DNA from 3 places in the Vibrio cidicii genome. Region 2 is predicted to be linked to each of the others. Evidence: predicted binding sites of a transcription regulator. Region 2 holds the regulator's gene; each other region holds the start of a gene.

Region 1 (10,257 bases), 1.4 Mb from region 2:
TTTCTAAAATATTGGTAATGCAGTTACGCGCTTCAGCGATGCGCGAACGGATAAATTTGTCAGCACGCAGTCGATTCATCGGATCGGCAAAGATGTTTTCATTCATCAGCAGCATGCGCTGCTCCACTTCACACAGCGACTCCTGCCACTCGTCGTTGCGCTTGGCAATGTGTTGGTAAACGCCCGGTTTGGCGGTTTTTTTGCCTTCGAGGAGCGCATCAGTCATGCCGCCGTAAGCCGAAACGACAAACACACGATGGTAAGGATTGGCGGGGCGCAGGATGATGTTGTCTAACACAGCGTCAAACGCTGTCATTGAAGTACCGCCGATTTTTTCTACGGTATAAATCATGAAGATTCCTTGGTTAGTTACTAACGTGGGGAGAGGGAGAAGAAGTGGAACAGCAAGGCGCTCCACTTCAAGGTTGAATCAGTCAACCAGCGGATAGACGCCGTGCTCGTCGTGCACCTCTGCGCCAGTGATTGGCGGATTAAACACACACGCCATCACCATCTCTTTGTCTTTGTAGGCGCGCAGGAAATGTTCGTCATGCTGATCGAGGATGTACAAGGTGCCGGGTTTGATTGGATAGGTCTTGCCACCCACCACTTCGATCTCGCCTTCACCTCTGATGCAGTACACCGATTCAAGGTGGTTTTTGTAGTGGATATGGGTTTCGCTATCTTGATAAATCGTGGTGATATGGAACGAAAAACCCATATTGTCGTCTTTAAGTAGCATGCGCACACTTTCCCAGTTTTGTGCGACCACACGACGTTCGCTGTTTTGGCACTCTTCTAGCGTTCTTACAATCATTGTTCTTCCTTAGTTAACCGACGTTTTTAAAATGGCTGGCTGCGACGGATTCGACCGCCTGTTCGAAGATCTCTAGCCCTTGTTTGAGCTCGCTTTCGGTGATGGTCAGAGGTGAGAAAAACTTCACCACTTCATCATTTGGCCCGGCGGTTTCAATCACCATTCTTTTCTCAAAGCAGTCGGCAGCAATGGCTCTGGCAACTTCACCGTTTTGGCACTCAATACCACTCATCATGCCTCGCCCTTTTTGGCGTACGAACAGTTCCGGAAAACGCTGCACCGTCCGAGTGACAACGTCACTCACTTGCTGGGCACATTGCTGAATGTGACGGCTAAAGTCATCATTCGACCAGTAGATTTCCAGCGCGCTGGTCGCGGTGACGAAGGCGTGGTTATTACCGCGAAACGTGCCGTTGTGTTCACCGGGTTTCCAAACATCAAGCTCTGGTTTGAGCAGCAGCACCGCCATCGGTAAACCATAACCGCTGAGCGATTTCGACAGCGTCACCATATCGGGCACGATGCCCGCTGGTTCAAAGCTGAAAAACGTCCCTGTGCGACCACAACCGGCTTGAATGTCATCGACAATCAGCAAAATATCGTGGCGCTTACAGAGCGCACTAAGGCGTTTAAGCCAAGAGGTCGACGCGGCGTTTAAGCCCCCTTCCCCCTGCACGGTTTCTAACAGCACTGCCGCTGGTTTATCCATACCCGCAGAGTTGTCACCGAGCATGGTTTCAAACAGCGCCAGCCCGTCGACACCCGCATAGCCTTCAAACGGAATACGAGTGATGTTAGGCAAAGTCATGCCCGCGCCTTGGCGATGGTGCTGGTTACCTGTCGCCGCCAGCGCTCCTGCGCTACAGCCGTGAAAACCATTGGTGAAAGCCACCACATTGCTTCTGCCTTTCACTTTACGCGCCAGTTTTAGCGCCGCTTCCACCGCGTTGGTCCCCGTTGGACCTGTAAACTGCATTTTGTAGTTAAGCGATCTAGGTTGCAGAATTATGCGTTGGAAGGTGTCCAAAAAGGTGGCTTTGGCACTGGAGTGCATGTCTAACCCGTGGGTTAAGCCGTCCATTTCAATGTATTCGAGTAGCGCTTGTTTTAGCACAGGGTTGTTGTGGCCGTAGTTGAGAGATCCTGCACCGGCAAGGAAATCTAAGTAGCGCTCTCCATTTTCCGTTTCCAGCCAACACCCTTTAGCTTTGTGAAAGACCACCGGAAAGTGGTTTGAATATGAACGAACGTTGGATTCTTGCTGAGTAAAAATATCCATGTTGAGACCGTTTTTGATTCCTATTTATTGAGGAGTGTCTAGCGGAATACGATAGAGGTATTCCGTATCGTGTTTGCCTTTAAAATGGGCGTCTTCATCGAGAAAAGTAGTTACTTTGCCTCGTTTGCCGTGCTGCTCATCCAGCTTTTCAAACAGCGCCCAAGAGGCTTGATTTTGTTCGGTAATGGTGGTTTCGACCGCTCGAACCTGTTTAAGCTGCTGGCGATTGAGTAGCTTGTCGAGCATGCGAAATGCCAAGCCCTTACCGCGATAGCGAGGCGCCACCGCAACTTGCCAAACGAACAGTACGTCAGGCTCTTCCGGTTTCTGATAGCCGGAGATAAAACCCGCGACATCGCCTTGGTGTTCGGCAACGATGCAGGTTTGGCGAAAGTGGGTCGATTGCAGAAAATTGCAGTAGGATGAGTTCATATCCAGTGGCGGACAATCGGCGATCAAACTGTAGATCGCATCGCCATCGGTCACTTTCGGTTGTCTAAAGGTCCATTTATTGGCTGAGTGTTGTGCAATTTCAGGGTACATCACCCAGGGAGCAGAAGTAATCATATGCAGATACATTTCCATCGAGCTCTAATTAAAATTCCTATTTATTATGGCCATTATCGGCGGTTAAAAAGCAAATAAATGGCCTTTTCATCGCCAAAAACGTGATTATTATCACATAAAATAACCCATAAACGCAAACTAAATAATTAGAACACAAAACTTTAATCTAACAACAAAACGCTCATTAAGAGATGAGGGAAGATTCTCTAATTGGCTTGATTACTCAGAAAAATCCTTTATACCTTAACGTTAAACACCTCATTTCGTGACCTTGATCACACTTAACAGGATGGTTGTCCGTTTTTAAAATAATTCGTACTCTAAATTTATTATCCTAATCAGAAGGGGCCACTCTCAGAAAACAATCAAGACAAAACAATTGGATATCGATATGCGAATTTTACTCACTCTGATCGCGCTGATGAGCTTGCTCGTGCCAGCCATCGCAGAAGAGCAAAGCTATTCACAAAGCGAACTGCTCGACCGACCACTGATGGAAAGGTACATACTGGATGAACTCAAAGCGCTGCGCCAAGACCAGCAGGATTTGGAAAGACGCCTAACGGTACAGATCACCGATCGCGAGCTGTCGGTGGCGGATAAATCACTCAACTATGCCAACGTCACGGTCACCTACTTTTTCTACATTATCGCCGGGGTTGCGTCGCTGATCGCTTTTGTCGGTTGGCAATCGCTGCGTGAATTCAAGCACAACACCAAAGAGATGGCCGACAAGCGTTTGGAAACCATTGCAGAAAAATACGAAAAGAAGTTCATCGCGCTTGAACGAGATTTGAAGCGCAAAACTCGCATCATCAGCGAAAACAACCGAGAAATTGAGATCATCAACGAGATCCACAATTTATGGCTGCGCGCACAAAGCATGCCTACCGCAGAGCAAAGAATCGATGTGTACGATGAAATTCTTGCCATTCGCCCGGGCGATTTGGAAGCGTTAACTTATAAAGCCGACGCTGCGATGGAGATCAGAGAATACAACTGGGCACTGAGCCTATGTAATCGCGTGCTGGAGATGGACAACACCAACGGCCCGGCGCTCTACCAACGTGCTTGTGCCTATTCGCGATTGGGGGTAGAAGAGCAAGCGATTGAAGATCTGCAACGTGCGATTGACGCCAGCCCTTCCATCCGCGATTTGATCAACAACGAGCCCGATTTAGAAAGCTTGCAGGGCAATCCGCATTTCGACCGTCTGTTGAGTCGCAATAGTGAGAGAATGACGCAAGAAGGTAACTTGGAATAAAGCAATGGGCGCAGCGGAACACGCTGCGCCCCTGTAAAAGCAGAAAGTTTAGATCGAGAGCGGCAACAGCTCCATGCCTAACACACCGCTGATGCTCATCACTACCAGCAGCGAAATTTTAAACACCGAGCGCGCCCAGCTTTCGTAATTCTGCTGCGTCACAGGTTTAAAGGTGACAAGAAGCCAATAGCCACTAACCAACGACGCCACGGCCAGATACTCATACCCCGCACTGCCAAGAGCAAACAAGGCGAGCGCAACAACGGCAAACGCCACCACATACGCTTTCATGTGGCGCTGCGCTTTTTCAATCCCGTCAATCACAGGCAATACCGGAATGCCCGCTTGGCGATAGTCGTTTAAACGGAACATGGCGATAGCGTAGGAGTGCGGCATTTGCCACAGGCTGAACAAGACAAACAGCAGTACGGCTTCAATATCAATGTAGTTGGTCACGGCTAAATAGCCGACCAGTGGCGGTACGGCACCAGAGATGCTGCCCACCAGCGTGCCGTACACTGAGGTGCGTTTGTAGATCATGGTGTAGAAAAAGACGTAAAACACGTAGCCAAGCAGCACGATCACCGTCGAGAGTGGGTTGACCAAGGTATACAAGGTGGCGGTCCCCGCCAGCAGCATCACCAAAGCGTAGACAAACGCGTGGTCGCTGTTGACTTTACCCAACACTAAGTCGCGCTTCGCAGTACGCGCCATTTTGACATCGATATCGCGATCAAAAATATTGTTGATCACGCAGCCAGAGGCAATCACCAGCGCTACGCCAAATAAGGTTGGCCCCATCAGTCCCCAGTTTGCGCCTTCCGTTTTTGCAGCGAGGAAAAACCCCGCTGCAACGGAAATCAGATTACCGAAAATGATGCCTGGCTTAGTAATAGACAGGTAACTTTTCAGCATCTCACACCTTTAACATCATGTTTTGATGCAAGTGCCACATGATCCACAGAGAGCCTGCGACCAGAATAAGCACCACAATCGCACTGAACACTAGGGAGACCATGTTCCAGCGGCCATCTTCACTTTTCACTTCCATGTGTAGGAAGTAGGCAAAGTGAACGACGATCTGCACCACAGCACAGCCAAGGAGCACAGCGTAGGTTACCGCTTGTGGCAGGCTTTGTGACCACGCAAAGTAGAAAGGGATCACGGTTAGAACCAGTGCAAACACAAACCCTTTTACGTAATCGCGCGCACCTGTATCTGCATGTTGATTGCTCATTACATTACTCCTAACAGGTAAACGATGGTGAAGACACAGATCCAGACGATGTCGAGGAAGTGCCAGAACAAGCTCAAGCATTGGAAACGCGTTTCCATCATGGCATTGAGACCTTTAGTGCTCAGTTGGTGGTAGCACACCGCCAGCCAGATCAAACCAAAGCTCACGTGCAGACCATGTGTGCCCACCAACGTGAAGAAAGCAGAGAGGAACGCGCTGCGCTGCGGGCCAAACCCTGCTGCAATCAGGTGATGAAACTCGTAGATCTCCATGGCAATAAAGCCCAAGCCGAGCAAGAAAGTGATGGCGAGCCAACGCTTCATCGTCGTCACATCGCGACGTTTCATCGCAATCATGCCAAAACCAAAGGTGATACTGCTCAGCAGTAGTAACATGGTTTCGGTGAAAACGAACGGCAATTCAAAAATATCTTTGCCGATCGGCCCGCCCGCATTGGCAGAAACCAACACGGCGTAAGTGGCAAACAGAGTGGCAAACAGAATGCAGTCACTCATCAGGTAGATCCAGAAACCGAATAGCTTGTTGCCACCGGTATCGTGGTGATCGTGAGTGTGAGCATCAGCGTGCATAGGTCACCTCCATCTCATCTTTCTTCTCTGGCGCGTTGTGAGCCTGCTTCGCTTGTGCCCATTTTGCACGTCGCTCAGCTTCAATCGCTTTGATTTCGTCCACTTGCACGTAGTAATCCACGTCGTCGTTGTAGCTATGTCTGATACAGGTGATCACAATGCCGACCAAGCTTGCCGCCGCCAGCCACCAGATGTACCAGATCATCGCAAAGCCAAAGGCCATTGCCCACGCGGAAACATACATCCCCGTTGGGGTATTTTTCGGCATGTGGATTGGCTCATACTCGACCTCGTTCATTGGATCAAACTCACCACGCTGCTTCTGATACCAGAAAGCATCAATCTCGTCGCCTTTCGGCAAAATGGCGAAGTTATAGAATGGCGGTGGAGAAGAGGTTGACCACTCCAGCGTACGTGCATCCCACGGGTCGCCAGTCAGGTCAAGGTTCTGCTTGCGATCGCGAACGCTGACAAAAATCTGCACGAACTGGCACAAAACGCCCAGCGCGATCACCGCCGTACCTGCTGCGGCAATCGCCAGCAGAGGGAAGAACTCAGGGTTAAGATCTTGGCTGATACGACGCGTCATGCCCATAAAGCCGAGCGCATACAGCGGCAAGAAGGCCATACAGAAGCCGATAATCCAGCAGTAGAATGCACGCTTGCCCCACGCTTCGTTGAGCGTGAAACCGGTCGCTTTCGGGAACCAGTACGTTATCGCAGCGAAACAGCCAAACACCACCCCGCCGATGATCACGTTATGGAAATGCGCAATCAAAAATACCGAGTTGTGCAGCACGAAATCAGCGCCCGGTACAGACATCAATACGCCAGTCATACCACCAATGGTAAAGGTGATCAAAAAGCCCACGGTCCAAAGCATTGGCGTGGTGAATTTGATGCGGCCTTTGTACATGGTGAACAGCCAGTTAAAGATTTTCACCCCAGTCGGGATGGAAATGATCATGGTAGCGATACCAAAGAAGGCGTTTACGTTTGCGCCAGAACCCATGGTAAAGAAGTGATGCAACCAAACCACGAAAGCCAGCACAGTAATCACAATCGTTGCCCACACCAAAGAGGTGTAACCAAACAGTTTCTTACGCGCAAATGTCGCGGTCACTTCCGAGAACACGCCGAAGACTGGCAGCACAAGGATGTACACTTCTGGGTGGCCCCAAGCCCAAATCAGGTTGACATACATCATCATGTTGCCGCCCATGTCATTGGTGAAGAAGTGCATGCCGAGGTAGCGATCCAACGTCAGCAGCGCGATCGTCACGGTCAGGATCGGGAACGAAATGATGATCAAAATATTAGAGCAGAGAGAAGCCCAAGTGAACACAGGCATCTTCATCATCGGCATGGATGGCGCACGCATCCGCAAAATGGTGACAAAGAAGTTCACCCCAGAGAGCGTCGTTCCCACACCGGAAATTTGCAGCGCCCAAATCCAGTAGTCGACCCCGACGCCTGGGCTGGCATCAATACCAGACAGCGGCGGATACGCCAGCCAACCCGTACGGCCAAACTCACCGAGACCAAGCGACAAGTTGGTCAGCACCACCCCAACCATAAACAGCCAAAAGCTCAAGTTGTTTAGGTATGGGAAAGCAACGTCACGGGCACCAATCTGCAGTGGAACAATGATGTTCATCAGACCAATCACCAGCGGCATGGCAACAAAGAAAATCATAATCACACCGTGTGCGGTGAAGATCTGATCGTAGTGGTGCTGCGGTAAGTAGCCCGCCTCGCCTGCCGAGGAAAGCAGTTGTTGGCTACGCATCATTACCGCATCGGCAAAACCGCGTAGTAGCATCACCATCGCAACGGCAATGTACATAAAGCCCAGTTTTTTGTGATCTACCGAGGTAAACCATTCATTCCATAAATATTGCCATTTGCCTGCTTTGGTGACGAAAGCCACCACTGCAAGACCCGCCAGGGCAACCACGGCCAACGTAATCATGATGATAGGTTCATGATACGGAATCGATTCAAGCGTTAATCTACCAAACATGGGTTATCCTTCATCTTCGACCAGACAAGCCGCATCAAAGCTCGCGTTCATTGAGCCCGGATACTGAGTCACCACGTTGGCGAACAGTTCGGGGACGACAGTGGAGAAGTACTTCACTGGTGCATCAATAGTTGGCTGCGCCAACGCCTTGTATGCAGGCAGATCCGGCAATTGTTCAGGGCTCGATTTCACTTGGTTAACCCAAGCATCAAAGCTCGCCTGATCGGCCGTTGCGGTCGCGGTAAACTTCATGTGCGAGAACCCTTCACCGCTGTAGCTCGCGGCAACACCATCAAAATCGCCATCATGATTGGCAATCAAGTGCAGGCGCGTCACCATACCTGGCATCGCGTAAATCTGGCTGCCCAAACTTGGAATGAAGAAGGAGTTCATAATGTTGTCTGAGGTGAGCTTAAACTCGATAGGCACATCTTTAGGAAACACAACATGATTGGTCGTCGCGATATGCTGCTCTGGGTAGATAAACAGCCACTGCCAATCCAAGGAGACCACTTCGATGGTCATCGGTTTGACATCGCTGACCAGCGGTTTTGAGGGCTCCAAATCATGGGTAGAACGCCAAGTGATGGTGGCAAGCACCGCGATGATGATGATAGGGATCGTCCATACCACCACCTCAATTTTGGTCGAGTGAGACCATTCAGGTGCATACTCTTCTTCCGTATTCGCTGCACGGTATTTAAAGGAGAAGTAGATAGTCATTAGGATCACGGGGATAACCACAATGAGCATCAACAACAGAGCTGTAATGATCAACTCTTTTTCCTGTACACCAATAGCGCCTTTCGGATTGAGCAAAGCATAATCGCATCCGCAGAGCATGAGCGCGACAATAGCAAGCCCAGCCCTCGGCAAGATGCGTATATATCTTGAGGCTTTCATTTACTTTCTCGATGTCTTGATGACCTTTATTGGCCACACTTGTGCGTTACAAGCTAGGTGCAATAAGGTCGTTATAGTCATTAGAATTTTATTTTTGTTGAGCATATGCATCGCCGCATGCAATTGGGTCACAATCTGCAACACGAAAACAAAAACACTATTTTTCATGTGGTCAAATTGTTACACAACGCAATACTTTGTTACATTCGCGCAATTATGCTTGTATCAAAAATGAAGCTCACCCTCTGATTGCGAAAACTTACATTTCACAAATAGTATTTTAAACGCTAAAAACATTACTTTTTAGAAGGGAATATTTCATCACCGAACAGATTTGCTTGCAAACAAGAAATTCACCTGATGAATTTATTACTAGCGCGATATTGAAAATAAAAATCCCCTGTCGAAAATAAGATATTTCCCTCTTTTAGAAAAATAGGAAAACATTCTTCTTTCATTGCTAATAAAATAGAAACAACCAAAAAGAAATAAGTTGAAACCTCATCAATACTATTTAATAATTAATTTTCATGATTTTTAAATAGATTAATATTTTTATAATCAAATAGGATAAAGCCATTCGATTCGTTATCTTCTATGCATGGCTGATCTACCCAACTTTTACTATTAGTGATCATTGTCACTAACTTTAAATATCAATTGTTCTTTGAGCTAAGATACCTTGCTGAAAAATTTACGCATTTTAGCAAACTAAACTATACTCAACACATTTGAATCGTCGCGACGAGAGAAAGGACAAGCAAGCATGATAAGACTGGTTGATCGCAGCTTTGTTTCCACAAGATCTGTGTTATCCGTTATTTCTTGGCTATTTTTCATGCTCGCTGTCGCTATCATTGGCAGCCTCTATTACATCCTGATTTCTTTGGATGACATGTCTTCATCTGAGTTCAAACAACGCGTTTCGCTAGCATTAAACGTAGAAAAAAAGCATCATCAAGATATATTGAGCGAATATACTTATTGGGATGAAGCCTATTTTAAAATATTTCACGAAAACGACGAAGAATGGATAAGAATCAATACTGGTAGCTTTTTAATTAATAGCTATGATCTAGCTTTTAGCTTGGCATTTGAAAAAAGGCTCAATAAGTCACTGTTAGTCAATAATGAAAATAGTCAAGCATTAACCGTTGATGAGATTATGAACGATGATTTTAATCAACTCAGTGACACAAACTATCCAAATGAAGAAGAAAAAAAGCTCACCAGCGGCTACATCACGATCAATAACGATCTCTATCTGATCGTTGTTGGCCCCTTTATTGATGAATCCAATTACCAACCACGGCAAAATGGTTTTCTGGCCATTGGAATTAAGATGGATAACGACTACATCTTACATTTAGCCAAGAAATACAATTTGGGTCATCTTCATGTTGTGCCAACCACGTACGTTGTCGGCAAAAATGAAGAAAGCATGACGCTGCTTTCACCAACGGGCACGCCAGTGGCGAAGATCCTTTGGGCACCGAATTTGCCCAGCACCACCGTACTGCCAAATATTACACTGGTCATTATTCTCTTTTCACTGGTGGCAGTTGTTGTGACCCGTT
Region 2 (10,257 bases):
CCCGATGGTGATTTCAGAGCAGTACGGCGATCTCGAGGCGACGGTTTACACCATCATTCAATCGGCATTTATCAGTGCTGGTCAGCGCTGTACTTGTGCACGCCGTTTGTATGTGCCGTTGGGTGAAAAAGGCGACGCACTCATTACTCGTCTGGTGGAAGCGGTGCAAAAGCTTAAAGTCGACCAGCCGTTTGCCGAGCCTGCGCCTTTTATGGGGCCACAAATTTCGCAGGCGGCCGCGCGCTTTATCTTAGACGCGCAGGCCAATCTGCAGTCGCTCGGCGGTGAAAGCTTAATTGAAGCCAAAGCGGGCGAGGCCGCCTTTGTTTCACCGGGGATTATTGATGTCACTCATATCGCGGATTTGCCTGATGAAGAGTACTTTGGACCACTGCTGCAAGTGGTGCGCTATCAAGGCCTCGAGCGTGCGGTTGAGCTGGCGAATGACACCCGCTTTGGTTTGTCGGCTGGCTTAGTCTCGACCGACGATAACGAGTGGGCGTACTTTGTCGATCACATCCGTGCTGGCATTGTTAATCGCAACCGCCAACTGACAGGTGCTAGTGGTGATGCGCCATTTGGCGGACCGGGTGCGTCGGGTAACTTACGTCCGAGTGCTTACTATGCCGCCGACTATTGCGCGTACCCAATGGCATCAATGGAAGGGGCGCAAACGGAACTGCCCGCCACGCTCAGCCCGGGTGTTGAACTTTAATAACGATAACGACCTTTAGGTCTCTGACCTGCGCCGCTTCGAGCCATGAGTCGCGCAGGCTTGTTTGCTTTCAAACAATGAACGTCACAGGTTGAGGATTGCGGCGGTGATGTCTGCACGCACCGCCGCAATCCACTCCCAATACTCTGATAATGTGAACCGATACAACAAGGAGGCGTTATGACGCCAGCTGTGTTATTTGAATCGCTATGGAACGACTATATTCAACGCCTGTGTCCTTCCGCGGCAAAAGTGCATCGACTATTGCAAGAGGATGAAGCCCTGATCAACGACCACATCGCGCTACGAACGTTTAACGTCGAGCCGCTGGGCATTGAAACGCTGGCGAAGCCGTTTATCGAATTAGGCTACAAAGCGTGTGGCGACTATCTGTTTGAAAGCAAAAAATTAGTGGCCAAACATTTTGAGCATCCTGATCCGACTCAGCCTAAAGTCTTTATCAGTGCGTTGAAAATCGATGAATGCTCAGAGGCGCTGCAAGCGATTGTGAAAAAATTGGTTGCTCAAGTGGATACGAGCCAACTGCAAGGCCACGAGTTCCTTTCCGCAGGTCGCTTGTGGGAGTTGAGCTTTGCGGACTATCAAACGCTGGCAAAAGAGAGTGAATATGCCTCTTGGTTGGCGGCGCATGGTTACGGCGCGAACCACTTTACGGTCAGTGTCAATCAGCTCAAAGCATTTGACTCGGTGAAAGGTGTGAACGATCACTTACGTCAAGCGGGTTTTACCATCAATGAAATTGGTGGTGAAGTGAAGGGCACACCGGAAGTGCTGCTGGAGCAATCTTCCACGATGGCAGACAAAGTGGCAGTGCAGTTTATTGAAGGCAGTGAAATCATTCCCGGTGGTTTTTACGAGTTTGCCAAACGCTACCCGATGGAAAATGGCGATCTGTACCCAGGCTTTGTAGCCGCGTCGGCAGATAAGATCTTTGAAAGCACCAACGGTTAAGACGTATCGCGAGAACAAAAAAAGCCACCCAGGGTGGCTTTTTGCAATTTGAACGTCGATTTCTGGCGTGAAATTAACGAGTCCCGTAAACAACAATGGTTTTGCCGTGCGCAGAGATCAGGTTCTGCTCTTCCAGCATTTTCAGAATGCGGCCAACGGTTTCACGTGAACAACCAACAATCTGACCAATCTCTTGACGAGTGATCTTGATCTGCATGCCATCTGGGTGCGTCATCGCATCAGGCTGTTTTGCTAGGTTCAGCAGTGTCTGAGCGATACGGCCAGTCACGTCCAAGAACGCCAAGTCTCCGACTTTCTGGCTGGTCACTTGTAGGCGACTTGCCATCTGCGCCGACAAGCGCATAAGAATGTCTGGATTGACTTGGATTAACTGACGGAATTTCTTGAATGAAATTTCAGCCACTTCACAAGGAGATTTTGCACGAACCCAAGCAGTACGCTCTTGGCCTTCTTCAAACAAGCCTAGCTCACCGATAAAGTCACCTTGGTTCAGGTAAGAAAGAATCATTTCTTTACCTTCTTCGTCTTTGATAAGCACGGCAACAGAACCTTTCACGATGTAGTACAAAGTTTCTGCTTTTTCGCCCGCGTGGATCAGCGTGCTTTTTGAAGGGTACTTATGAATATGACAGTGTGAAAGAAACCACTCTAGTGTTGGGTCGGTTTGAGGTTTACCTAGAACCATAATATCTCACTTCCTCTGCAGGGTACGCTTGCCGCTATCCATATTTTAGCCAAGCCTTGTTATTGACTTGCTAGAATAAGAGCTCTTGATTGATGCTGCAAGCTATCTTGTGTTTCGGTTTGAAATAGTATCCTTTTTCGAAAACGATTTCTTGATTTTAATCGTGTCGAGAATGGGATTTTCTACGCAAAATTGTGCACATGATCACGGTATGAAAAGTAAGCGTGAACCGGCCTCAAATTTTAGCCAATTTTGCCTGTTTCAATCAGTTGTTGCAGGATTGGCTGTACAATCAGTTCCATAGCGAAACTCATTTTGCCTCCCGGCACCACTAAGGTATTGTGTCGCGACATAAAGGATCCGTCGATCATCGCCAATAGATAGGGGAAGTCGACGTTCTTGATGCCGCGCAGGCGAATCACCACAAAACTCTCATCTAAACTCGGGATACCTTTGGCATTGAGTGGGTTGGACGTATCCACCGTCGGCACGCGCTGAAAGTTAATGTGAGTGCGTGAAAATTGCGGGGTGATGTAGTTGAGATAGTCGTCCATTGAACGCACAATCGAATCCATTACCGCTTCGCGCGAATGACCGCGATCACGCGTATCGCGCACGTATTTTTGAATCCATTCCAAGTTGACGATCGGTACCATGCCGATCAAAAAGTCCACGTGCTGCGCAACGTTGACTTCACCATCAACCACCCCGCCGTGCAGCCCCTCATAGAAAAGCACATCGGTGTTTTCGGGCAGCTTTTGCCAGGGTGTGAAGGTACCGGGCATTTGGTTGTAAGGCACGGCTTCGTCAAAGGTGTGCAGATAACGGCGCACTTCGCCAGTGCCCGATTTGCCGTACTGACGGAAAAACTCCGACAGGGCAGGAAAATCGTTGGCTTGTGGTCCAAAGTAGCTGATGTGTCGACCTTGCTCGCGCGCTTTACGGATCTCAACGTCCATCTCTGGGCGAGTGAAACGGTGAAAACTGTCCCCTTCAATCCAAGCTGGCTTGATGGACATCATATTGAACATTTTGCGAAATGCTTCTGACGTTGTCGTCGTGCCGGCACCGGACGAACCTGTGACGGCGATGATTGGATGCTTTGCTGACATGACAAACCCTGTCGTTGTAGTACTTACCTGTCGGGCCGGAATGTGGCTTCCGGCATGTGCAATCGTTTGGCCACTATAACACGTTCCACGTGCTTGTCATGGGATAAGGTGCGGTAAAAATCTCGGCCAACTAAAATTTTTGCTTGAGCTGAATATCAACGGTTTCATGCAGTTCTGAGAAAACGATCACCGCTTCACCTCGCTTGAGCTGGGTTTTTACTTGCTCGATTTTTTGCTCTAATGAGACTTCGCTTTCGCCATAGTCAGTGCCTTCACGCAGAACGAATTCGCGGATCAAATTACTCAGCGCATCGGCACTGATCTCTTGCCAAGGAATGATCATAAATACCTCTTTACTTTATGCTCAATAAGGAAATGCCGCGCTATTATGCCGAAACCGCCAAGCTTTCATAGTAGCTCGGCAAGGCTTCTTCTAGCCAAAAGCGGGGATGCAGCGCGCTGCCAGTTAAAAAGCCGACATGGCCGCCGTGATCAAACAGGCGATAGTCAATGTTGTCGGGCAAGACAAATTTGGGGATCACTGCATCGGTCATAAACGGATCGTCTTTGGCGTGAATGATCTGTGTAGGAATGCGGATTTCACGTAACTTGTGCAAACCCGAACACTGCTGGTAGTAATCGAGCGCATTTTTAAACCCGTGCAGTGGCGCGGTGATCAGATCGTCAAACTGATATAAGCGAGTGAGCTTTTTGATCGAATGTGGCGATATCGCCAACGCATTTGATAGTAGGTGATGCTTTTGTAGGGCGTTCTTTTTCAGTGACGAGAGCAAGTAACGGCGATAGACGCGAGAAAAGCCTTGCTCGATACGTTCTGAGCAAGCCGAGAGATCCAGTGGCGCGGAAACGATGGTGGCGGCGTCCACCAGAGGATCGTCTTGATAAGTGGCAAGGTAGTTGGCCAGCATGTTGCCACCAAGTGAGATGCCAAGTGCCACTTTGCGATTCTGCGGAAAATGACGCTGAAGGTGCTGTAAAAAATAGCGTGCGTCTTCGGTTTCCCCTGAGTGATACGCACGTGCGAGGCGGTTAGGTTTGCCGCTGCAACCGCGAAAATGCATCATCACGGATAGCCAGCCAGCGTTGGCAAAGGCGTTCATCAGGCCGTTGGCGTAGGGGCTAAAAAAGCTGCCCTCCAGGCCGTGAAACAGCACAAAGAGTGGCTTTTTACTCGCATTTTTACTGCTAGGATCTTCACTCCACGCGAGATCAAGAAAGTCGCCGTCTGGGGTGTCCAGCGTTTGCCAAACAGGTTCAAACAGTGCTTTTTTGCGGATAAAGCGGGGCAGTAAGGTTTGCAGGTGGGGGTTTTTGATCCCTTTTGCGGCAGTAAATTGAGTCATACTTTTCACTCATGGTTCCATTGCGGGCTCGTCATACGCGTTGTGATGTCTGCTGCGTGTGTCGCTCTCTTTTTCTCAACGTTGAGCCAACTTTATTAAGGCTCGATTGTTTAGGCGGGTCAATGTTCCGCAGAAACGTACTCGATAACTCGGGCTCGGGATCACAGAAACTAGCTAGATTTTGCCAACGGGGCAGAGGGCGGTTTAAATGCCGCGTAGAGGTGAGCTGCGCCTAAATGACGGCAGTAGACCTGGGTGAGTGGTTCTGTATGATTGGGGCGCAGAGCCAAAGTGTTAATGCACTCGACCAGATCAGCTTGTTGTTGTTTTTCCAATTGCAGCTCGAACTGCAACGCTTCGCGATAGAGAGTATCAGGTAGATGCTGTTTGCATTGACGACGTAATTCGCGATAGGTATGCAGCAGCGTTTCGGAGCGGCCTAAGCAGCTTTGCAACTTGTGCCACTCCTCTTCATCGAAACTGAGCTGTTGTTCATCCAGCCATTTAAGCAACAGCAACAGGTTAACGTTGCCGTTAAACTGATTTTGCAAACTCAAACACGCCGCTTTTACCTCTTTCACGCCATAGTATTGCAGGCTGAATTGCCACAGCCGCTCAAGCGTAAGTAAAGGTGGGGCGTGTTGATTGCTCATTGACTGCTGAACTCCTGTTCCATCTGCTCTAGCACTTCCTGCTGGGCCATCCATTCCATTTCGACCTCTTCCAGCGCACTCTTGTTTTGCGCCTGAATGGCCAGTACTTGAGTAAGTTTAGCTTTGTTTTCGCCATCATACAGTGTGTTATCTGACAATTGCTGTTCAGCCTCGGCCAGTACTTGCCCGAGCTTATCCATCTTCGCTTCAAGCTGTGTCAGCGTTTTGCGAATTGGCGCAGTGAGTTTACGAAAATCCGCTTCACGCCGTTTCTGCTCTTTTTTCGCCGCCGCGCTGTTGTTGCCATCTTTGGCTGGCAGCTCGGCTTGCGCTTCTTTGCGTTCGGCTTTCTGTTGCTCTGTCAGCCACTTGTAGTAATCGTTGAGATCGCCATCAAAGGGAGCCACTTGGCGGTCGTGCACCAGATAGAGATCGTCGGTAGTGGCACGCAGTAAGTAGCGGTCGTGCGAAACAATCACCATCGCCCCTTCGAAAGTTTGCAAGGCCAACGTCAGCGCCTGACGCATGTCGAGATCAAGGTGGTTGGTCGGTTCATCGAGCAGTAACAGGTTGGGCTTTTGCCACACAATCAGGGCCAGCACCAAGCGTGCTTTTTCGCCGCCCGAAAAGGGCGCCACTTTTTCCAGTGCTTTGTCGCCATGAAAACCAAAACTGCCCAGGTAGTTACGCAGTTCCTGCTCGGTTTTGTCGGGCGCTATCTGCATCATGTGTTGCAGTGGCGTCTCTTCTGGGTGCAACGTTTCCAACTGATGCTGCGCAAAGTAGCCAGTTTTGACCCCTTGAGAGAAAGTCAAATCGCCACCTTGCGCTTTGAGCTCGCCCGAGAGCAGTTTGATTAAGGTCGACTTACCTGCGCCATTGCGCCCAAGCAGACCAATGCGGCTGCCGGGAACCAGATTAAGGCGGATTTGCTGCAAAATCAGTTTATCACCGTAACCGGCGGAGACTTCATCCATCATCATGATTGGATTTGGCAGCGCTGTGGGCTCGCGAAATTCAAAGCTGAACGGGTTATCAAACTGGGCTGGCAGCACCTTTTCCAACTTCTCTAGCGCTTTGATGCGGCTTTGCGCTTGGCGCGCTTTAGAGGCTTTGTAGCGGAAGCGGTCGATGTAGCTTTGCATGTGCGCCATCTGCTTCTGCTGTTTCTCAAACATCGATTGCTGCAAGATCAGCTTTTGCGCGCGTTGGTTTTCAAACGAAGAGTAGTTGCCGGTGTATTCGTTGAGCTTCTGGTTTTCGATATGAATGATGCGATTGACGATCGGATCAAGAAAGTCGCGGTCGTGCGAGATCAGCATCAGAGTGCCCGGGTAAGATTGCAGCCAGCGTTCCAGCCACATCACCGCATCGAGATCCAAGTGGTTGGTGGGTTCGTCCAGTAGCAGCAAGTCGGAGCGACACAGTAGTGCTTGGGCCAAGTTTAAACGCATTCGCCAACCACCAGAAAATTGGGTTAGCTTCCAGCTCATCTGCTCTTGGCTAAAGCCGAGGCCGTCTAGCAACTCTGACGCGCGTGCGCGGATACTGTAGCCGCCGATGGTTTCAATTTTGCCGTGGATCTCTGCGACTAAGGTGCCGTTATCGGCTTGTTCTGCGGCGGCGAGTTGCGCTTCCAAGTCGCGATACTCGCGATCACCATCTATCACATATTCAATTGCGCTGCGCTCAAGGGCTGGAGTTTCCTGAGCAACCCAAGCCAGTTCCCAGTGCGCTGGTTTACTAAACGAACCAGCGTCGGTAGAAAGCTCGTCTTTAATCAGAGCAAACAGGGTCGATTTGCCGCAGCCGTTCTTGCCGACCAGACCAATTTTGTCTCCCGGATGAATGGTTGCAGAAGTTTGGTCCAAGAGCGGGAAACCGCCGCGGAGCAGTTGAATGTCGGAAAAGGTAATCATATCGCTTAGCTCAGTTGATGCCGAATAGTCTGTGCGTTTATCGCTGCGAATAGTAGGAGGAATGAGGATAAATGTCGATCATTATGCAAATTTGAGTATGATGATTAACATCAAGATAACACTTTGTTTTTCTATCACCGTTTGCGCTCAGGGAAGGTTCGCGGAATGTCAGAGAAAAAAATCGCCTCAGCCAGTCTGCCAAAAGTTCTGGTGCTTTATGCCCATCCCGAGCCGCAAAATTCGGTGGCCAACCAAGTGATGTTGAAAAAAATCGCCTCTCTGCCGCACGTGACCATTCGCGATTTGTACGGCCTTTATCCCGATTTCTTTATTGATGTAAACCAAGAACAGCAGTTGTTGCGCGAACACGAGGTGATCGTCTTCCACCATCCCATGTATATGTACTCTTGCCCGGCGCTGCTCAAAGAGTGGCTTGACCGCGTCATGAGCAAAGGGTTTGCTTTTGGCAGTGGCAATGCCCTTGAAGGTAAGTATTGGCGCAGTGTAATTACCACAGGTGGCAAGAAAGAGGCGTTCAGTGCGAAGGGGTACAATAAGTATCCGCTGGAGGAAATCTTACAGCCATTTGAGCTGACGGCCGCTTTGTGCCAAATGCATTGGCTTGAACCGCTGGTGCTTTACTGGGCCAGAAACGTCTCCGATGTCGAGCGTTATCAACACGCTGAGCAGTATCGCCAATGGCTGCTCAATCCGCTAGGAGGTGGGCATGGCGCTGACCAGTGATTTTCTGCAAACCAGTGTGATCTTTCTCTCTGCGGCGGTCGTGGCTGTACCGCTTGCGCAGCGTTTTGGTTTGGGCTCAGTGCTCGGCTATTTGCTGGCGGGCGTTGCGATTGGTCCTTGGGGGCTGGGGGTTATCAGCGATGTTGACGCCATTTTGCATTTTGCCGAGCTGGGTGTGGTGCTTTTACTATTTTTAATTGGCCTAGAACTTAACCCGAAAAAACTGTGGCAAATGCGCGTGCCGATCCTCGGGCTTGGCGGTGCTCAAGTGCTGGTCACCACTTTAGTGATCGCCAGCATCGTGACCTTGTTTGATCTGGCTTGGACGTCGGCGTTGGTGATTGGCATGGGATTGGCGCTCTCCTCAACCGCAATTGCCTTAAAAGTGCTGGAAGAGCAGGGCTTGGCCCGCACCGAAACCGGGCAGTCGGGATTCGCGGTGCTGCTTTTTCAAGACATTGCGGTCATCCCGATGTTGGCGCTGTTGCCTTTGCTCTCGGGCGGCGGTATGAGCGGCGATTGGCTGAGCGCAGTTGCAACCTTGGCGGGAGTTGGCGCGCTGCTAGTTGGTGGCCACTTTTTGCTGCGCCCGCTGTTTCGCTATGTGGTGATGACGGGGGTACGCGAGCTGTTTACCGTCACTGCGCTGCTGGTGGTGCTAGGGATTGCGATGTTGATGCAGCAACTCGGACTCTCTATGGCGCTGGGCACCTTTTTAGCGGGCGTGCTGCTGGCCGAAAGTGAGTATCGCCATGAGCTGGAAATTGCCATTGAGCCTTTCAAAGGCCTGCTGCTGGGGCTGTTTTTTATCGCGGTTGGCATGGCGGTGAATTTGGGGCTGCTGGTGGCGTTTCCGCTGGAGATCCTCTTGGCGGTGCTCGGTTTGGTTGCGGTGAAAGGCGCGGTGCTCTATCTGCTCGGACGTTTAGTTGGCATGCGGGCGAAGGCACGCAGCAAAATGGCAGCGATCCTCAGTCAGGGCGGGGAGTTTGCGTTTGTGATTTTTACCGCTGCCAGCAAAGAGGGGCTGCTCAATCACAACGAAGTGGCATTTTTGCTGGTGGTGGTGAGTTTATCGATGGTCACGACGCCGCTCCTGCTCTCGTTGCAAAATGGCTGGTATGCAAGAACCTTGAACCAGGAAAGTGAAGCGCTCTCACCGGATGTGGTTGATACGGAGCTGCGTGTCATCATTGCGGGCTTTGGTCGCTTTGGGCAGATTATTGGCCGCCTTCTTTATGCCAATAAGATTAAAATCACCGTGCTGGAAAGTGATGCCAGCCAGATCAAATTGCTACGCAAATACGGCTACAAGGTGTTTTACGGCGACGCCACCCAACTCGATCTTTTGCGTGCCGCGGGGGCTGAAAAAGCAGAAGCGCTCGTGATCTGCACCGATTCGCCGGATCAAGTGATGAATATTGTGGAGCTGTGTCGCCAACACTTTCCTAATCTCAAGTTAATGGCGCGTGCCCGTAGCCGAGTTGAAGCGTATCAACTGCTCGGGTATGGCATTCATACCTATTCGCGGGAAACGTTTCTCGGTGCCTTGGACTTGGGGCGACAAACTTTAGTCGAACTGGGGATGCATCCTTATCAAGCCAAACGCGCCGAGGCGCATTTCCGCAAATTAGATAATGCGATGCTCAAAGAGTTATTGCCGCAGCACAATGAAGATAAAAAACTGGCTCAACGCGCCAAAGAAGCGCGTAAAGAGCTGGAAGAGATTTTTGCCCGGGAGATGGAAAACGATCGCCAATCCCGCAATTTCTGGGAAGAAAAGTAGTGAACCAAATGAAAAGTAAAAAACGCTTTATTGCCGGGGCAAGTTGCCCATCCTGCCAGCAGCAAGACACTTTAATGTGGTGGATAGAGAACAACATAGAGTTGGTCGAATGCGTGGAATGCGATTTTAAAGAGCAGCGTATGCCCAAATCTGTAGAAAAAAATAAACACGCAGATCAGGAAATGATCGGCATTTTTAAGCCGGAATAATTGTGTTTCTCCATTTGATCCCCATAATAGCGGGATTGATCTTTCGTCCTGACCTATCTATTCGTCAGGCAAATTGA
Region 3 (10,257 bases), 1.1 Mb from region 2:
TGACTCGGCTGGCGTCTTGAAGCGGTTTTTCACTTTCACAACGCGAGTTTCTCGTGATAACACCTCGTAAACACTCACTAAGCTAGCTACGTCATTGGCTACAATTGTTGCGCGAGCCAAGTCTGTGATTCGACTTGCATCTCCGTTCAACTCTAACGCAATTTTCTCTTTAGCACGTTGCGCCGATTTTACTCCGGCGAAGTAGGGGTGAGTATCGGTCAGCAGGGCTGTACTTTTGACAATGGTTTCCAACTCAAGCTGGGCTTGGTGCGCTTTACTATAAAGAATATCGAAGTCGCTATAGGGTTGAGTCGGTTGGGTGTGAGTTGATTGAATACCGTATAAACCACTCAGGCTGTGACGGAAAAGTTTAGAAGAGACTTGACCTTGGCTGTTGGCACGCGGCTCTTCTTGATTTGATGGAGCATTGGGAATAGCCGCAAATGCGGGGGCACGGCTCAGTAATAAAAGCATCAATGCGGTAGTACGAAGAAGCAAGCTCATTCACTCTCCTTAACTTGTTTGTCCTAGTAAACGGTGTAACTAAAGGCTAAAACACAAATCAAGCTATCTAATTAATTGGGGTGTGATGACGAAAAACAAGACCTAAGAGTCAATACCTTGTGTAACTGTGTTGCAAATCACGTTGTTATGGTTACTGACCTCGATGTCGTCGTTTCTGTTCAGTAGCCAATTTAACGTTGTTCGATTAACACAAGGTGAATGGCCTAACATTTTTCTGTTTTCAGCGCTTCTTTTTGGTTAGGCTAGGGCGAAAGTCACTTTAAAAGAAAGATAATATGAGAGATCCAGAGTTTTGGCACGGCAAATGGGCCGCTAATCATATCGGTTTCCACCTAGAAGACGTTAATCCGTTGCTGGTGCGTTTTTGGCAGGAAACAAAGCCTAAGCGCAGTGATCAGGTACTTGTTCCACTGTGTGGTAAATCGGAAGATTTAGCTTGGCTGGCGACAAAACATGACCAAGTCGAAGGCGCGGAGCTCAGCCACATTGCCGTTCGGGCGTTTTTTGCAGAGCACTTTTACACCCCGACGGTGACCACACTGTCAGGCCAGCATGAGCTGTATCAGTTTGATGAACTCGCCATTTATGCTGGTGATTTCTTCACGGCGCCGCTTTCCAAAGCCGATATCGTCTACGATCGCGCAGCCCTGATTGCGCTGCCCCAAGAGATGCGGCTTGAATACGTGCAGCGAGTGCGTTCGCTATTAAACCCGGGTGGGCGGATTTTGTTGATCACCTTGGATTATCCGCAAGAAGAGATGTCAGGACCGCCTTTTAGCGTTGCACAAAGCGAAGTAGAGCGTCTTTTCGCGGGTATGAAGGTGACACATCTGTTTGACGACATTGCCGATGAACGTCATCCGAAAATTGCGCAAAAAGGGTTAAGCCGTTTTGCTGAGCATGTTTACTTGATTGAAGCTACTGCCTAATTGAGTCGAAAGCAAAAAGGGTTGGCGAAATGCCAACCCTTTTCATTCGTGCAAATGGTATCGCTTGAAACGGTCTTAGTTTAGTAAATCACTTTCACTTTTTTCGCGCTGTCTATTGCGCCTTGAATCGCTTTTTCTAAACTTTGGCGACGAGTGAGGGCAACCCCAAGGCGACGACGCCCGTCGATATCCGGCTTGGCAAACAAACGCAACTGTGTTTGCGGCGCTTCCAGTGCATCGGCAATCCCATCGAAACGGATATTGTCTGATTTGCCGTTGCCAAGTACCACCGCTGATGCGGAAGGACCGTACTGGACGATTTTGCCAATCGGCATTCCTGTAAAGGCGCGTACGTGCAGGGCAAATTCCGACATTTCCTGAGAAATCATGGTCACCATGCCAGTATCGTGAGGGCGAGGTGACACTTCATTGAAGATCACTTTGTCGCCTTTGACAAACAGCTCAACACCAAAAATACCGTAGCCACCCAAGGCGTTGACGACTTCTTCAGCGGCGTACTCTGCGGCTTTAAGCGCGTTTTCTGACATGGCTTGTGGCTGCCAAGATTCGCGGTAGTCGCCATCTTCTTGGCGATGACCAATCGGCGCACAGAAGTGCACACCATCAGCGGCTCTTACCGTCAATAAAGTGATTTCATAATCAAAATCGATAAACCCTTCGACAATCACACGCCCTGCGCCAGTGCGGCCGCCTTCTTGTGCGTATTGCCAAGCCTTCTCAATATCTTGCGCAGATTTGATTACGCTCTGCCCTTTGCCAGAAGAGCTCATCACGGGCTTAACCACGCACGGGATGTTGACCGCTTCAACCGCAGCGACAAACTCTTCGTAGTTATCAGCAAAACGATACGGTGAGGTGACTAGCCCTAATTCTTCAGCCGCTAAGCGGCGAATGCCTTCGCGGTTCATGGTGAGTTTGGCGGCTTTGGCAGAAGGCACCACGTTTAAGCCTTGTTCCTCTAGCTCTACCAGTTTATCGGTAGCAATAGCTTCAATTTCTGGTACGACGAAGGCGGGCTTTTCCGCTTTAATGATTTTTTCCAGTTCGTCGCCATCGAGCATATTAAGCACATAGCTGCGATGGGCCACTTGCATGGCGGGAGCATCTGCATAGCGGTCGCAGGCGATCACTTCCAGACCCAAGCGTTGACACTCAATCGCCACTTCTTTGCCGAGCTCGCCTGAACCCAGCAGTAGTACACGAGTTGCTCCTTCACGGGTAGCTGTACCGAACATAGTTTGTTTTTCCTTAGAGAGTGAGAGCAGTAAGATAATCAGCGAGGGATGATACCCAAATTCACTGCCAAAGCAAACGTTTGCTGGTGCGGGCAAAAGAAAGCCCTGTGTAAAACAGGGCAAACGGAAATGGATTAGATATTGAGGTAAGTCACCGGAATATCAGGGTTGATTACTTCAAGAGTAGATTGGGTGCACGCAAGGTGGCTGATTTTGCCTTTGTGGCTCTCGACCAAAGCCGCCGACTGGATGTTGTCGAAGCGTTCACCATCAAGCAGCAGTTGCATCAAGGCCACTTGCAGCGGTGGGAGGCTAGGATTGAAAGCGGCGTTTTCCGCATAAGCACCCAGATAGGTTTTGCCGCTACGCACTTGCAGAGCGACACCGCTCAAGTTGTGTGTGTAGGGCGCATGGCTTCGATTCATCGCCGAGATGGCCGCTTTGAGCAGCTCGTCACTCTCGTCAGTGGAAAAACCGTGATCGACTTTCGTCATCAAGCCGGACTCAATGCCAAGGTCTGCCGGGCCAAAAGAATCGGGCAGGTAGTCGTGCAGTACTTTCTCGTCGCGCTGAGGTAGCTGAATTTTCAGCACTTTCGCCGTAGAGAGCTCATTCATAAACTGGCGGCAGTGTCCACAAGGGCTGAAGTTAATGGTGATGTCAGCAATGCCTTCTTCGCCTTTCATCCACGCATGGCTGATCGCCGCTTGTTCGGCGTGGACGGTTTGGCCCAGTTGTACGCCATTAAATTCCATGTTCGCGCCAAAATAGAGCTTTCCGGATAGACCGCGAACAATCGCGCCAACATAGAACTCTGAAATAGGGGCGTAAGAATAAGCCGCAGCGAAAGGCAACAGCGCGACACGCAGTTCGTTGTCTGCCAGTCCTGTCTTTTCCAATAGTTCATCGAACTGCTGTTTGGAAAGGGTCGCGTCAAAATGGTCGTCTGAAACGATAGGTGCAAGGTATTGAGAAATTGATGCCGGTGCGCTTGCTAGCGCTTGTTCAATACGACTCTTCATGATGAATCCTTGTTATTGCATGGAAGGATATTCTATGCGAACGACAAAAACCTACAGTGATACATCTCACATTTAAGGGTGCAACGAATTTGCACGTTGCATAGTTAGAGTGAGCTCACACATGTATTCGATTGCATTGAAAATAACTGTTAACGAGGTCGCAGTTTTTCCCAATGCGATTTTTATCTTTCAAAGTCTACAGTTAACACCAATATTGCCATTTTAGCGAGTGATTGACGGTTTAAGATCAACAGGTGCAGGCCCGAGAGTGGGCCTGACCATTAGTGATATGCCCAAATGGCTAAAGCGAAGAAGCAGGGTGCGAGAATCGAGGTAATCACGCCGCACAGGACCAGAGCAAGTGAAGAAAATGCGGCATCTCCAGGCTGCTTCTCCGCGCAGGTCGCGGTACCGAGTGCGTGTGACACCGTGCCCATGGTTAAACCACGTGCAATCGGGTGTTTTATGCCAATGAGATTGTAAATAGGATAGGCGAGAATCGCGCCAAATAAGCCAACCAGCAGCACGAGAATGGCAGCAACCGCCGCTTCGCCGCCCAACTGACTGGAAATTTCCATCGCTATCGGTGTGGTGACTGATTTCCCCAGCAAACTGGCGATTAGCGTGATGTCGGCGTGAAACAGCACAGCAATAGCGGTCGCGGTCATCATCGACATCACACTGCCGATCAGGCAAGCGAAAGTGATGATGCGCCAATTGGCTTTGATTTGCGGCAACTGCTCGTAAAGCGGATAAGCCAGTGCTACCACTGCGGGTTGCAGCATGTAACTGATCCACTGGTTGTCGGCGTAATAGCGTTCAAACGGGATTTTCAGATAAGTAAGCAGCGGGATCAAAATACCGATGCTGATCAGCAAAGGGTTCGCCAACGGCTTGTTGATTTTTATCGCCAGCCAGCGGGCAAAGAAAAACACCAGGAGAGTAACCAGTAACCACATATCAGCTCTCCTTATGCAAAACGCGATCAAGTAGCCAAGAGAGGCTGACTAAAACGATCAAGGTGCCACCAATCGCACTGGCTAAAATGGGTAGCGCGTTGGCGAGTAACAGATCGAAATGCTCCATTAAACCCACGCTGATTGGCACGAAAAGTAAAATCATGTAGCGGATCAACAAACTTGCGCCCGGCTTGACCCACTCGACTTTGACCAGCCCACTCGCCATGGCGAGAAACAGCACCAGCATGCCAATCACGCTGGCAGGAATGGAGGTTTCTAGCCAGTGGGAAATCGCCATGCCGATGTTGAGCGAAAGAAAAATAAGGCCAAATGACAACATCAGGTCAAGTAGGGTTTTCAAAGAGAATTTCATCTTGAGTAGAAACACACTGCTAAGTCAACGCCGTATGGCGCTCGATAATTATGAGATCAAGCTCTCAGTATAGCGGTAAACCGATTTCAATATCGCTATTTTCTTTTCATCGCTTTCGTGCTCATGCACCAAGTTTTCCAAATTGAGCATGTACTCTTCAATACGACTTTCGAAGTACTCTCGGCAATGGTTGGCCCAGCGACGTTGTTCGCTCTCATTCAATGTCCACGGATAGTTACGCGCACGATAACGAAACAGCAGCGGATCAATGCGCTTGTCGTTAAAGGTGATGTCGAGCGCAGCGAGGTTGTTTGGCTCGGTTTGACGAATAATATCCATCGCGGCGCGATCGGCTGGTGAGAAGAAACCGTCGTACAACTTACTGTCGACATCATCACTATCGGCAAACTCGCGTTCAATGGAAAAAAGTTGCACCAATTTTTCCCGCACTTCTGGGTGTTGACGTATCTGCGCTAAGTTGGCCAAACACTGCTCGCGGTCAATACCAATATTCGCCGCATTTTCTGCTGTCAGCGTTTTCGCAGGAGCCAAAATGGGACATTTATTGAGATGCACCAATTTCACTGGTACTGGCAGCAGCTCGTCAAGATCTTCTCGCTTGGTGTAAAGGCGTTCGTGTAACTGCTCGGCGCTTAGCTCAAACAGCGGCTGTGGATCTTTCGCCAAATCGATCACGATCACAGCGTTGTTATTGGTCGGATGCCAAGCCAAAGGCACCACCCAACTGGTGTACTGACATTCACGGCCAAGCATGCCGGATACGTGCATCAAGGGGGTCATGTTGACGATATCAATCAGCGCATTCAGCTTACGTTTATGGCGCATGTTGAAAAAGTAATCAAACAGTTTCGGCTGGGCCGCTTTGAGCTTTTTGGCCATCTCAATCGTGGCAATAACGTCGGCCATCGCATCGTGCGCGTTGCTGTGTTCGATGCCGTTGGCGACGGACAGATGCTCCAATTTGAAGCTGGTAAAGCCCTCATCATTTTCCGGCCAAGTAATGCCTTCTGGGCGAAGGGCGTGACAAGCGCGCATCACATCCAGCAGATCCCAACGCGAGTTGCCGTTTTGCCAACTCCACGCATAAGGATCAATGAAATTGCGATAACAGGTATAGCGAGTGACTTCGTCGTCAAAACGAATGCTGTTGTAGCCAAGGCTAGTGGTGTTGGGTTTTGACAGCTCTGCATGGATTTTGCTAATAAATTCGGGCTCAGACAGCCCCTCTTGCATCGCTTTTTGCGGGGTAATGCCGGTAATCAAGGCCGCTTCTGGCGCTGGAAGATAGTCGCTTGGCAATCGGCAGTAGATAACCAGCGGCTCGCCAATCACATTGAAATTTTCGTCGGTGCGTACCCCCGCAAACTGGGAAGGGCGGTCTTTAGCGGGGCTTACTCCCCAAGTTTCATAATCAAAAAAGAAGAATGTAGGCTGATTATCCTGGTGCATCCGGCGTACCATTGAGAGCTGCAAAAGGTGTATTAGACCATTGCACGCCAGCGCTGGCAACGACTTCGCAGGCGCTTAAGCGCAGAAAGGGCAAAGAGCATCAAACGGTCAGACACCCGACTCGCAGCGTAAAACCTAGCGAAACTGTGACAACAACTGTTCCATCTCAAGTTTATGCAAAATCTCTATTTTGCGATGAGGATGGCTGAAGGTGCGATAAAGCATTGCTTCGGCGACCGTGTCTGCGCTGACGGGTGTCCAGTTGTGTAGCCGGCCACGCAGCAAAGGGGTGATTGGTCGCATCAGGCATTGCAGCCATTTTTCGTCTTGGCGTTGCTGCTCTCGCGCTCCTAGCAAAGGGCCGGGCCGGGCCGGGCGATCACCATTTGTTCAAACTCCATCTGCATCAATGCATTTTCCATCTGTCCTTTGCACTTTAGATAGTGGAATGGAGAATGTGCATCCGCGCCCAAACTGGAGACGACGGCCAACTTGGACACGCCAAGCACCTTCATACTCTGCGCTACATGACAGACAAGTTCAAAGTCCACCTGTCGCAGTTTTGCTCGGCTGCCAGCTTCCTTTCGCGTGCTGCCCAAGCAGATAAACCCGATGGTGGGCCTTGGTAAACTTTCTTCCCAAGCGGTAATTTTGAGCTCAGGATCGAGCAGTAAATGTACCTTACCATTGCCTGTATGCTCGACCTGTGGCGGCCGGCGACTTAATGCGTAGACGGTGCTAATCGCGTCGTGCTGCAAAATGTGCTGAAGTAGCCTTGAGCCAACCAAGCCAGTCGCGCCAGCAATGATTACGCAGTGATTGTCCTGATTGATACTCATCGTTACTCCTAATTGATTCGCCGCTCATAGTGTTCAGCAAGTCGTCTTTACTATCATTAGCTTAGCGCTAGCGATCCGCTGTCGCTAGAGGTTACACTAAGTCACTTCTTTTTCCCGTCAGTTTAAGACAGAGGACGTCATGTTAGATCAACAATTTGCCGCGCAAATTCAACACATTATCGATAACAAAACCAAGCCGCTTGGCGCTCTCGGTCAATTGGAGACAGTGGCGTTGCAACTGGCACTCATCCAAAGTCAGGGCCAAAGCCAAGCGGCGGTGGAGATTGAACTGCGTAAACCGCAAATGTTGCTGTTTGCTGGTGACCACGGCATCGCGGATGAAGGGGTGAGCATCGCGCCCAGCGCAGTGACACAGCAGATGGTGCTGAATTTTTTGGCTGGTGGTGCGGCGATCAACTGTTTTTGTCGCGGCAACGATATTGAACTGACGGTCATCGACTGTGGCATTTTGTATCCGGTGGAGCAGGCTGCACCCAATTTACTGTTACGTCGCTTGGGCGATCGAACGCACAATTTTGCCCAGCAAGCGGCGATGAGTCTTGAGCAAGTCGAACAAGGTTTAAGCAATGGCGCAGAGATTGTTAAGCAGCGCTGTATGCTCGGGGCGGATTTATTGATGTTTGGCGAGATGGGCATTGCCAATACCAGTTCGGCTGCGGCGCTGCTGAGCGCGCTCTCTGGACATGAAGTGGATCACTGTGTCGGTAAAGGGACTGGCATTTCTGCAGAGCAGTTGTCATTGAAGATCAAACTGGTCGCACAGGGCGTCGGTCGCTGTCATGAGTTGCCCGTCAAAGAAGTGCTGGCGCAAGTGGGCGGGTTTGAAATCGTCACTATGGTGGGGGCATTTTTGGCTGCAGAACAGCAGAAAACGCCCGTGCTGGTCGATGGCTTTATTGTTTCGGTAGCAGCTTATGTTGCTACGCTTTTGCAGCCAAACGTACGAGATTACTTGCTGTTTGCCCACCGCTCAGAAGAGCAGGGGCACCAAATCGTGCTGCAACTGTTGGACGCACAGCCGCTGATCGACCTCGGCTTGCGTTTGGGAGAAGGCACTGGCGCCGCGCTGGCGTACCCATTGGTCAAAGCGGCGGCACAGTTTTACAACCAGATGGCCAGTTTTGAAAGTGCAGGAGTCACAGTGTAAATGGCGTTTCTTCGTTACCAGTTCGAGCTGTTTTGTCTGGCGCTGAGTTTTTTCAGCCGTTTGCCAGTGCCCGCCAACACGCCGTATTCCCCTGAGCGAATGAATCAATCTGGGCGTTATTTTGCCTTGGTTGGTGCGCTGCTGGGTGGTTTGTGCGCGCTGTTTTACACCTTGGCCGCGCAACTTGTGCCGTTTCAGGTGGCTATCTTGTTGATGATGGCTTTCAGCTTATTGCTGACCGGCGCGTTTCATGAAGACGGACTCACCGACATGGCGGATGGCATTGGCGGCGGTATGACGGTAGAAAAGCGCCTCACCATCATGAAAGACAGTCGTATCGGCACTTACGGCAGTGCAACCTTGACCATGGCGCTGCTAGGTAAATTTGTCTTTCTCACCACATTAGCGCGCCAAGCGGATTTTGTCCTGATTCTCATCGTTGCTTATACCTTAAGCCGAGCGGTAGCGGCGTCGCTGATTTACGACATGCCTTACGTCAGTGATGCCGACCAGAGTAAGAGCAAACCGCTTGCCAGCGCGCAATCCTCGTTCGATCTGGCGGTATTGCTCTTTTGTGGTGTGATAGCGGCACTGACCTTGGGCATGGCGAAAGGATTGTTGCTGCTGCTGGTTGCTGCGCTATTTCGTATCGGCTTTAAGCGTTGGTTGATGGCGCGGCTTGGCGGCTTTACCGGTGATTGCCTTGGCGCTGCGCAGCAATTGATGGAGCTTGGGATCTACCTCGTGCTGATTGCGATGATCCATAACGGTTAAGGCGGCAAATGAAAGCATTAATACTCGGCGGGGCTCGCTCAGGGAAATCGTCTTACGCGGAAGCACTGGTGCGAAATTGGTGTGAACAAAGCGCTGGCACGCTTCACTATCTGGCCACGGCGGTGCCGTTTGATAACGAAATGAGCGAACGGATTGCGCATCACAAAGCGCAGCGTGGCAACGGTTGGCAAGAGCACGAAGCGCCGCTGTTGCTAGCAGAGTATCTGGCAAGGTTCGAAGCGCAAGATGTGGTGCTGATTGATTGTCTGACGGTGTGGCTCAATAACTGGCTGTTTGAACTGGCAGAACAGGCGGATAACGCGCAGCTCGAAGAAAAAGTGGCTCAGCTTTGCCAAGCGTTAATCGCTTGTCCGGCAAGCGTGGTACTGGTGTCCAATGAAGTGGGGTTGGGCGTGGTGCCAATGGGTAAAGTGAGCCGCCTGTTTGTTGATAATGCCGGGCGAATGAACCAGCGGCTAGCGCAAATCTGCCAGCAAGTAACACTGGTCGCTGCCGGATTGCCACTGGACTTGAAGAAGGCTGAATGGCATGTCTAGCAAAGAGATTTATCTGCTTCGTCACGGAAAAACCACTGCGCCGCCGGGCCTTTACGGTGCCAGCGATGCAAAAGTAGACCCCAAGATGCAACACGCGATAGCGAGTGCCTTGTGCGAGCAGCTAACGCAAGAGCAAATCGTTCCGCTCACTCGGATTGTCACTTCTCCGCTGAGCCGTTGCCGAGTGTTGGCTGAGCAGGTCGGCAGTTTGCTCGGCACACCGCTGGTGGTTGACGATGGCTGGCGAGAAATGGCCTTTGGCGAACTCGACGGACGGCCATTTACGCAGCAAGATTACCCGTGGCCTTTGCTCAACGCCTTTTCGCGTGACCCTGCCCACACTGAGTTGCCCGGTGGAGAGCGTCTGGCTGATTTTCAACACAGA

Evidence for each region. The regulator CRP, encoded in region 2, controls carbon source genes, mostly activating them, when cyclic AMP is high. The targets are predictions, from matches to a motif close to TGTGANNNNNNTCACA.
Region 1: a site for CRP is predicted at 2,928-2,943, ahead of ectA (diaminobutyrate acetyltransferase). Genes of this name have one in related genera too.
Region 3: a site for CRP is predicted at 3,837-3,852, ahead of cdd (cytidine deaminase). Genes of this name have one in related genera too.

Annotation. Positions count from the first base shown of each region.
Region 1 is NZ_CP035921.1:151,687-161,943, forward strand. It holds gene EWA64_RS01380 (aspartate kinase) at 1-352, opposite strand, end outside; gene EWA64_RS01385 (ectoine synthase) at 431-817, opposite strand; gene ectB (diaminobutyrate--2-oxoglutarate transaminase) at 831-2,096, opposite strand; gene ectA (diaminobutyrate acetyltransferase) at 2,121-2,663, opposite strand; gene EWA64_RS01400 (tetratricopeptide repeat protein) at 3,055-3,927, shown strand; gene cyoE (heme o synthase) at 3,976-4,842, opposite strand; gene cyoD (cytochrome o ubiquinol oxidase subunit IV) at 4,844-5,164, opposite strand; gene cyoC (cytochrome o ubiquinol oxidase subunit III) at 5,164-5,754, opposite strand; gene cyoB (cytochrome o ubiquinol oxidase subunit I) at 5,744-7,777, opposite strand; gene cyoA (ubiquinol oxidase subunit II) at 7,781-8,680, opposite strand; gene EWA64_RS01430 (sensor domain-containing diguanylate cyclase) at 9,447-10,257, shown strand, end outside.
Region 2 is NZ_CP035921.1:2,004,163-2,014,419, forward strand. It holds gene astD (succinylglutamate-semialdehyde dehydrogenase) at 1-715, shown strand, start outside; gene EWA64_RS10180 (DUF1338 domain-containing protein) at 896-1,687, shown strand; gene crp (cAMP-activated global transcriptional regulator CRP) at 1,761-2,393, opposite strand; gene EWA64_RS10190 (phosphoribulokinase) at 2,636-3,505, opposite strand; gene EWA64_RS10195 (YheU family protein) at 3,636-3,848, opposite strand; gene EWA64_RS10200 (hydrolase) at 3,892-4,869, opposite strand; gene EWA64_RS10205 (TIGR02444 family protein) at 5,040-5,522, opposite strand; gene EWA64_RS10210 (ABC transporter ATP-binding protein) at 5,519-7,441, opposite strand; gene kefG (glutathione-regulated potassium-efflux system ancillary protein KefG) at 7,607-8,185, shown strand; gene kefB (glutathione-regulated potassium-efflux system protein KefB) at 8,169-9,971, shown strand; gene EWA64_RS10225 (YheV family putative zinc ribbon protein) at 9,980-10,180, shown strand.
Region 3 is NZ_CP035921.1:3,150,446-3,160,702, forward strand. It holds gene EWA64_RS15315 (RelA/SpoT domain-containing protein) at 1-504, opposite strand, end outside; gene EWA64_RS15320 (thiopurine S-methyltransferase) at 801-1,454, shown strand; gene purT (formate-dependent phosphoribosylglycinamide formyltransferase) at 1,535-2,710, opposite strand; gene cdd (cytidine deaminase) at 2,845-3,732, opposite strand; gene EWA64_RS15335 (LrgB family protein) at 4,014-4,691, opposite strand; gene EWA64_RS15340 (CidA/LrgA family protein) at 4,693-5,064, opposite strand; gene sbcB (exodeoxyribonuclease I) at 5,113-6,534, opposite strand; gene EWA64_RS15350 (Rossmann-fold NAD(P)-binding domain-containing protein) at 6,670-6,837, opposite strand; gene EWA64_RS15355 (NAD(P)H-binding protein) at 6,885-7,373, opposite strand; gene cobT (nicotinate-nucleotide--dimethylbenzimidazole phosphoribosyltransferase) at 7,513-8,541, shown strand; gene EWA64_RS15365 (adenosylcobinamide-GDP ribazoletransferase) at 8,542-9,315, shown strand; gene cobU (bifunctional adenosylcobinamide kinase/adenosylcobinamide-phosphate guanylyltransferase) at 9,324-9,872, shown strand; gene cobC (alpha-ribazole phosphatase family protein) at 9,865-10,257, shown strand, end outside.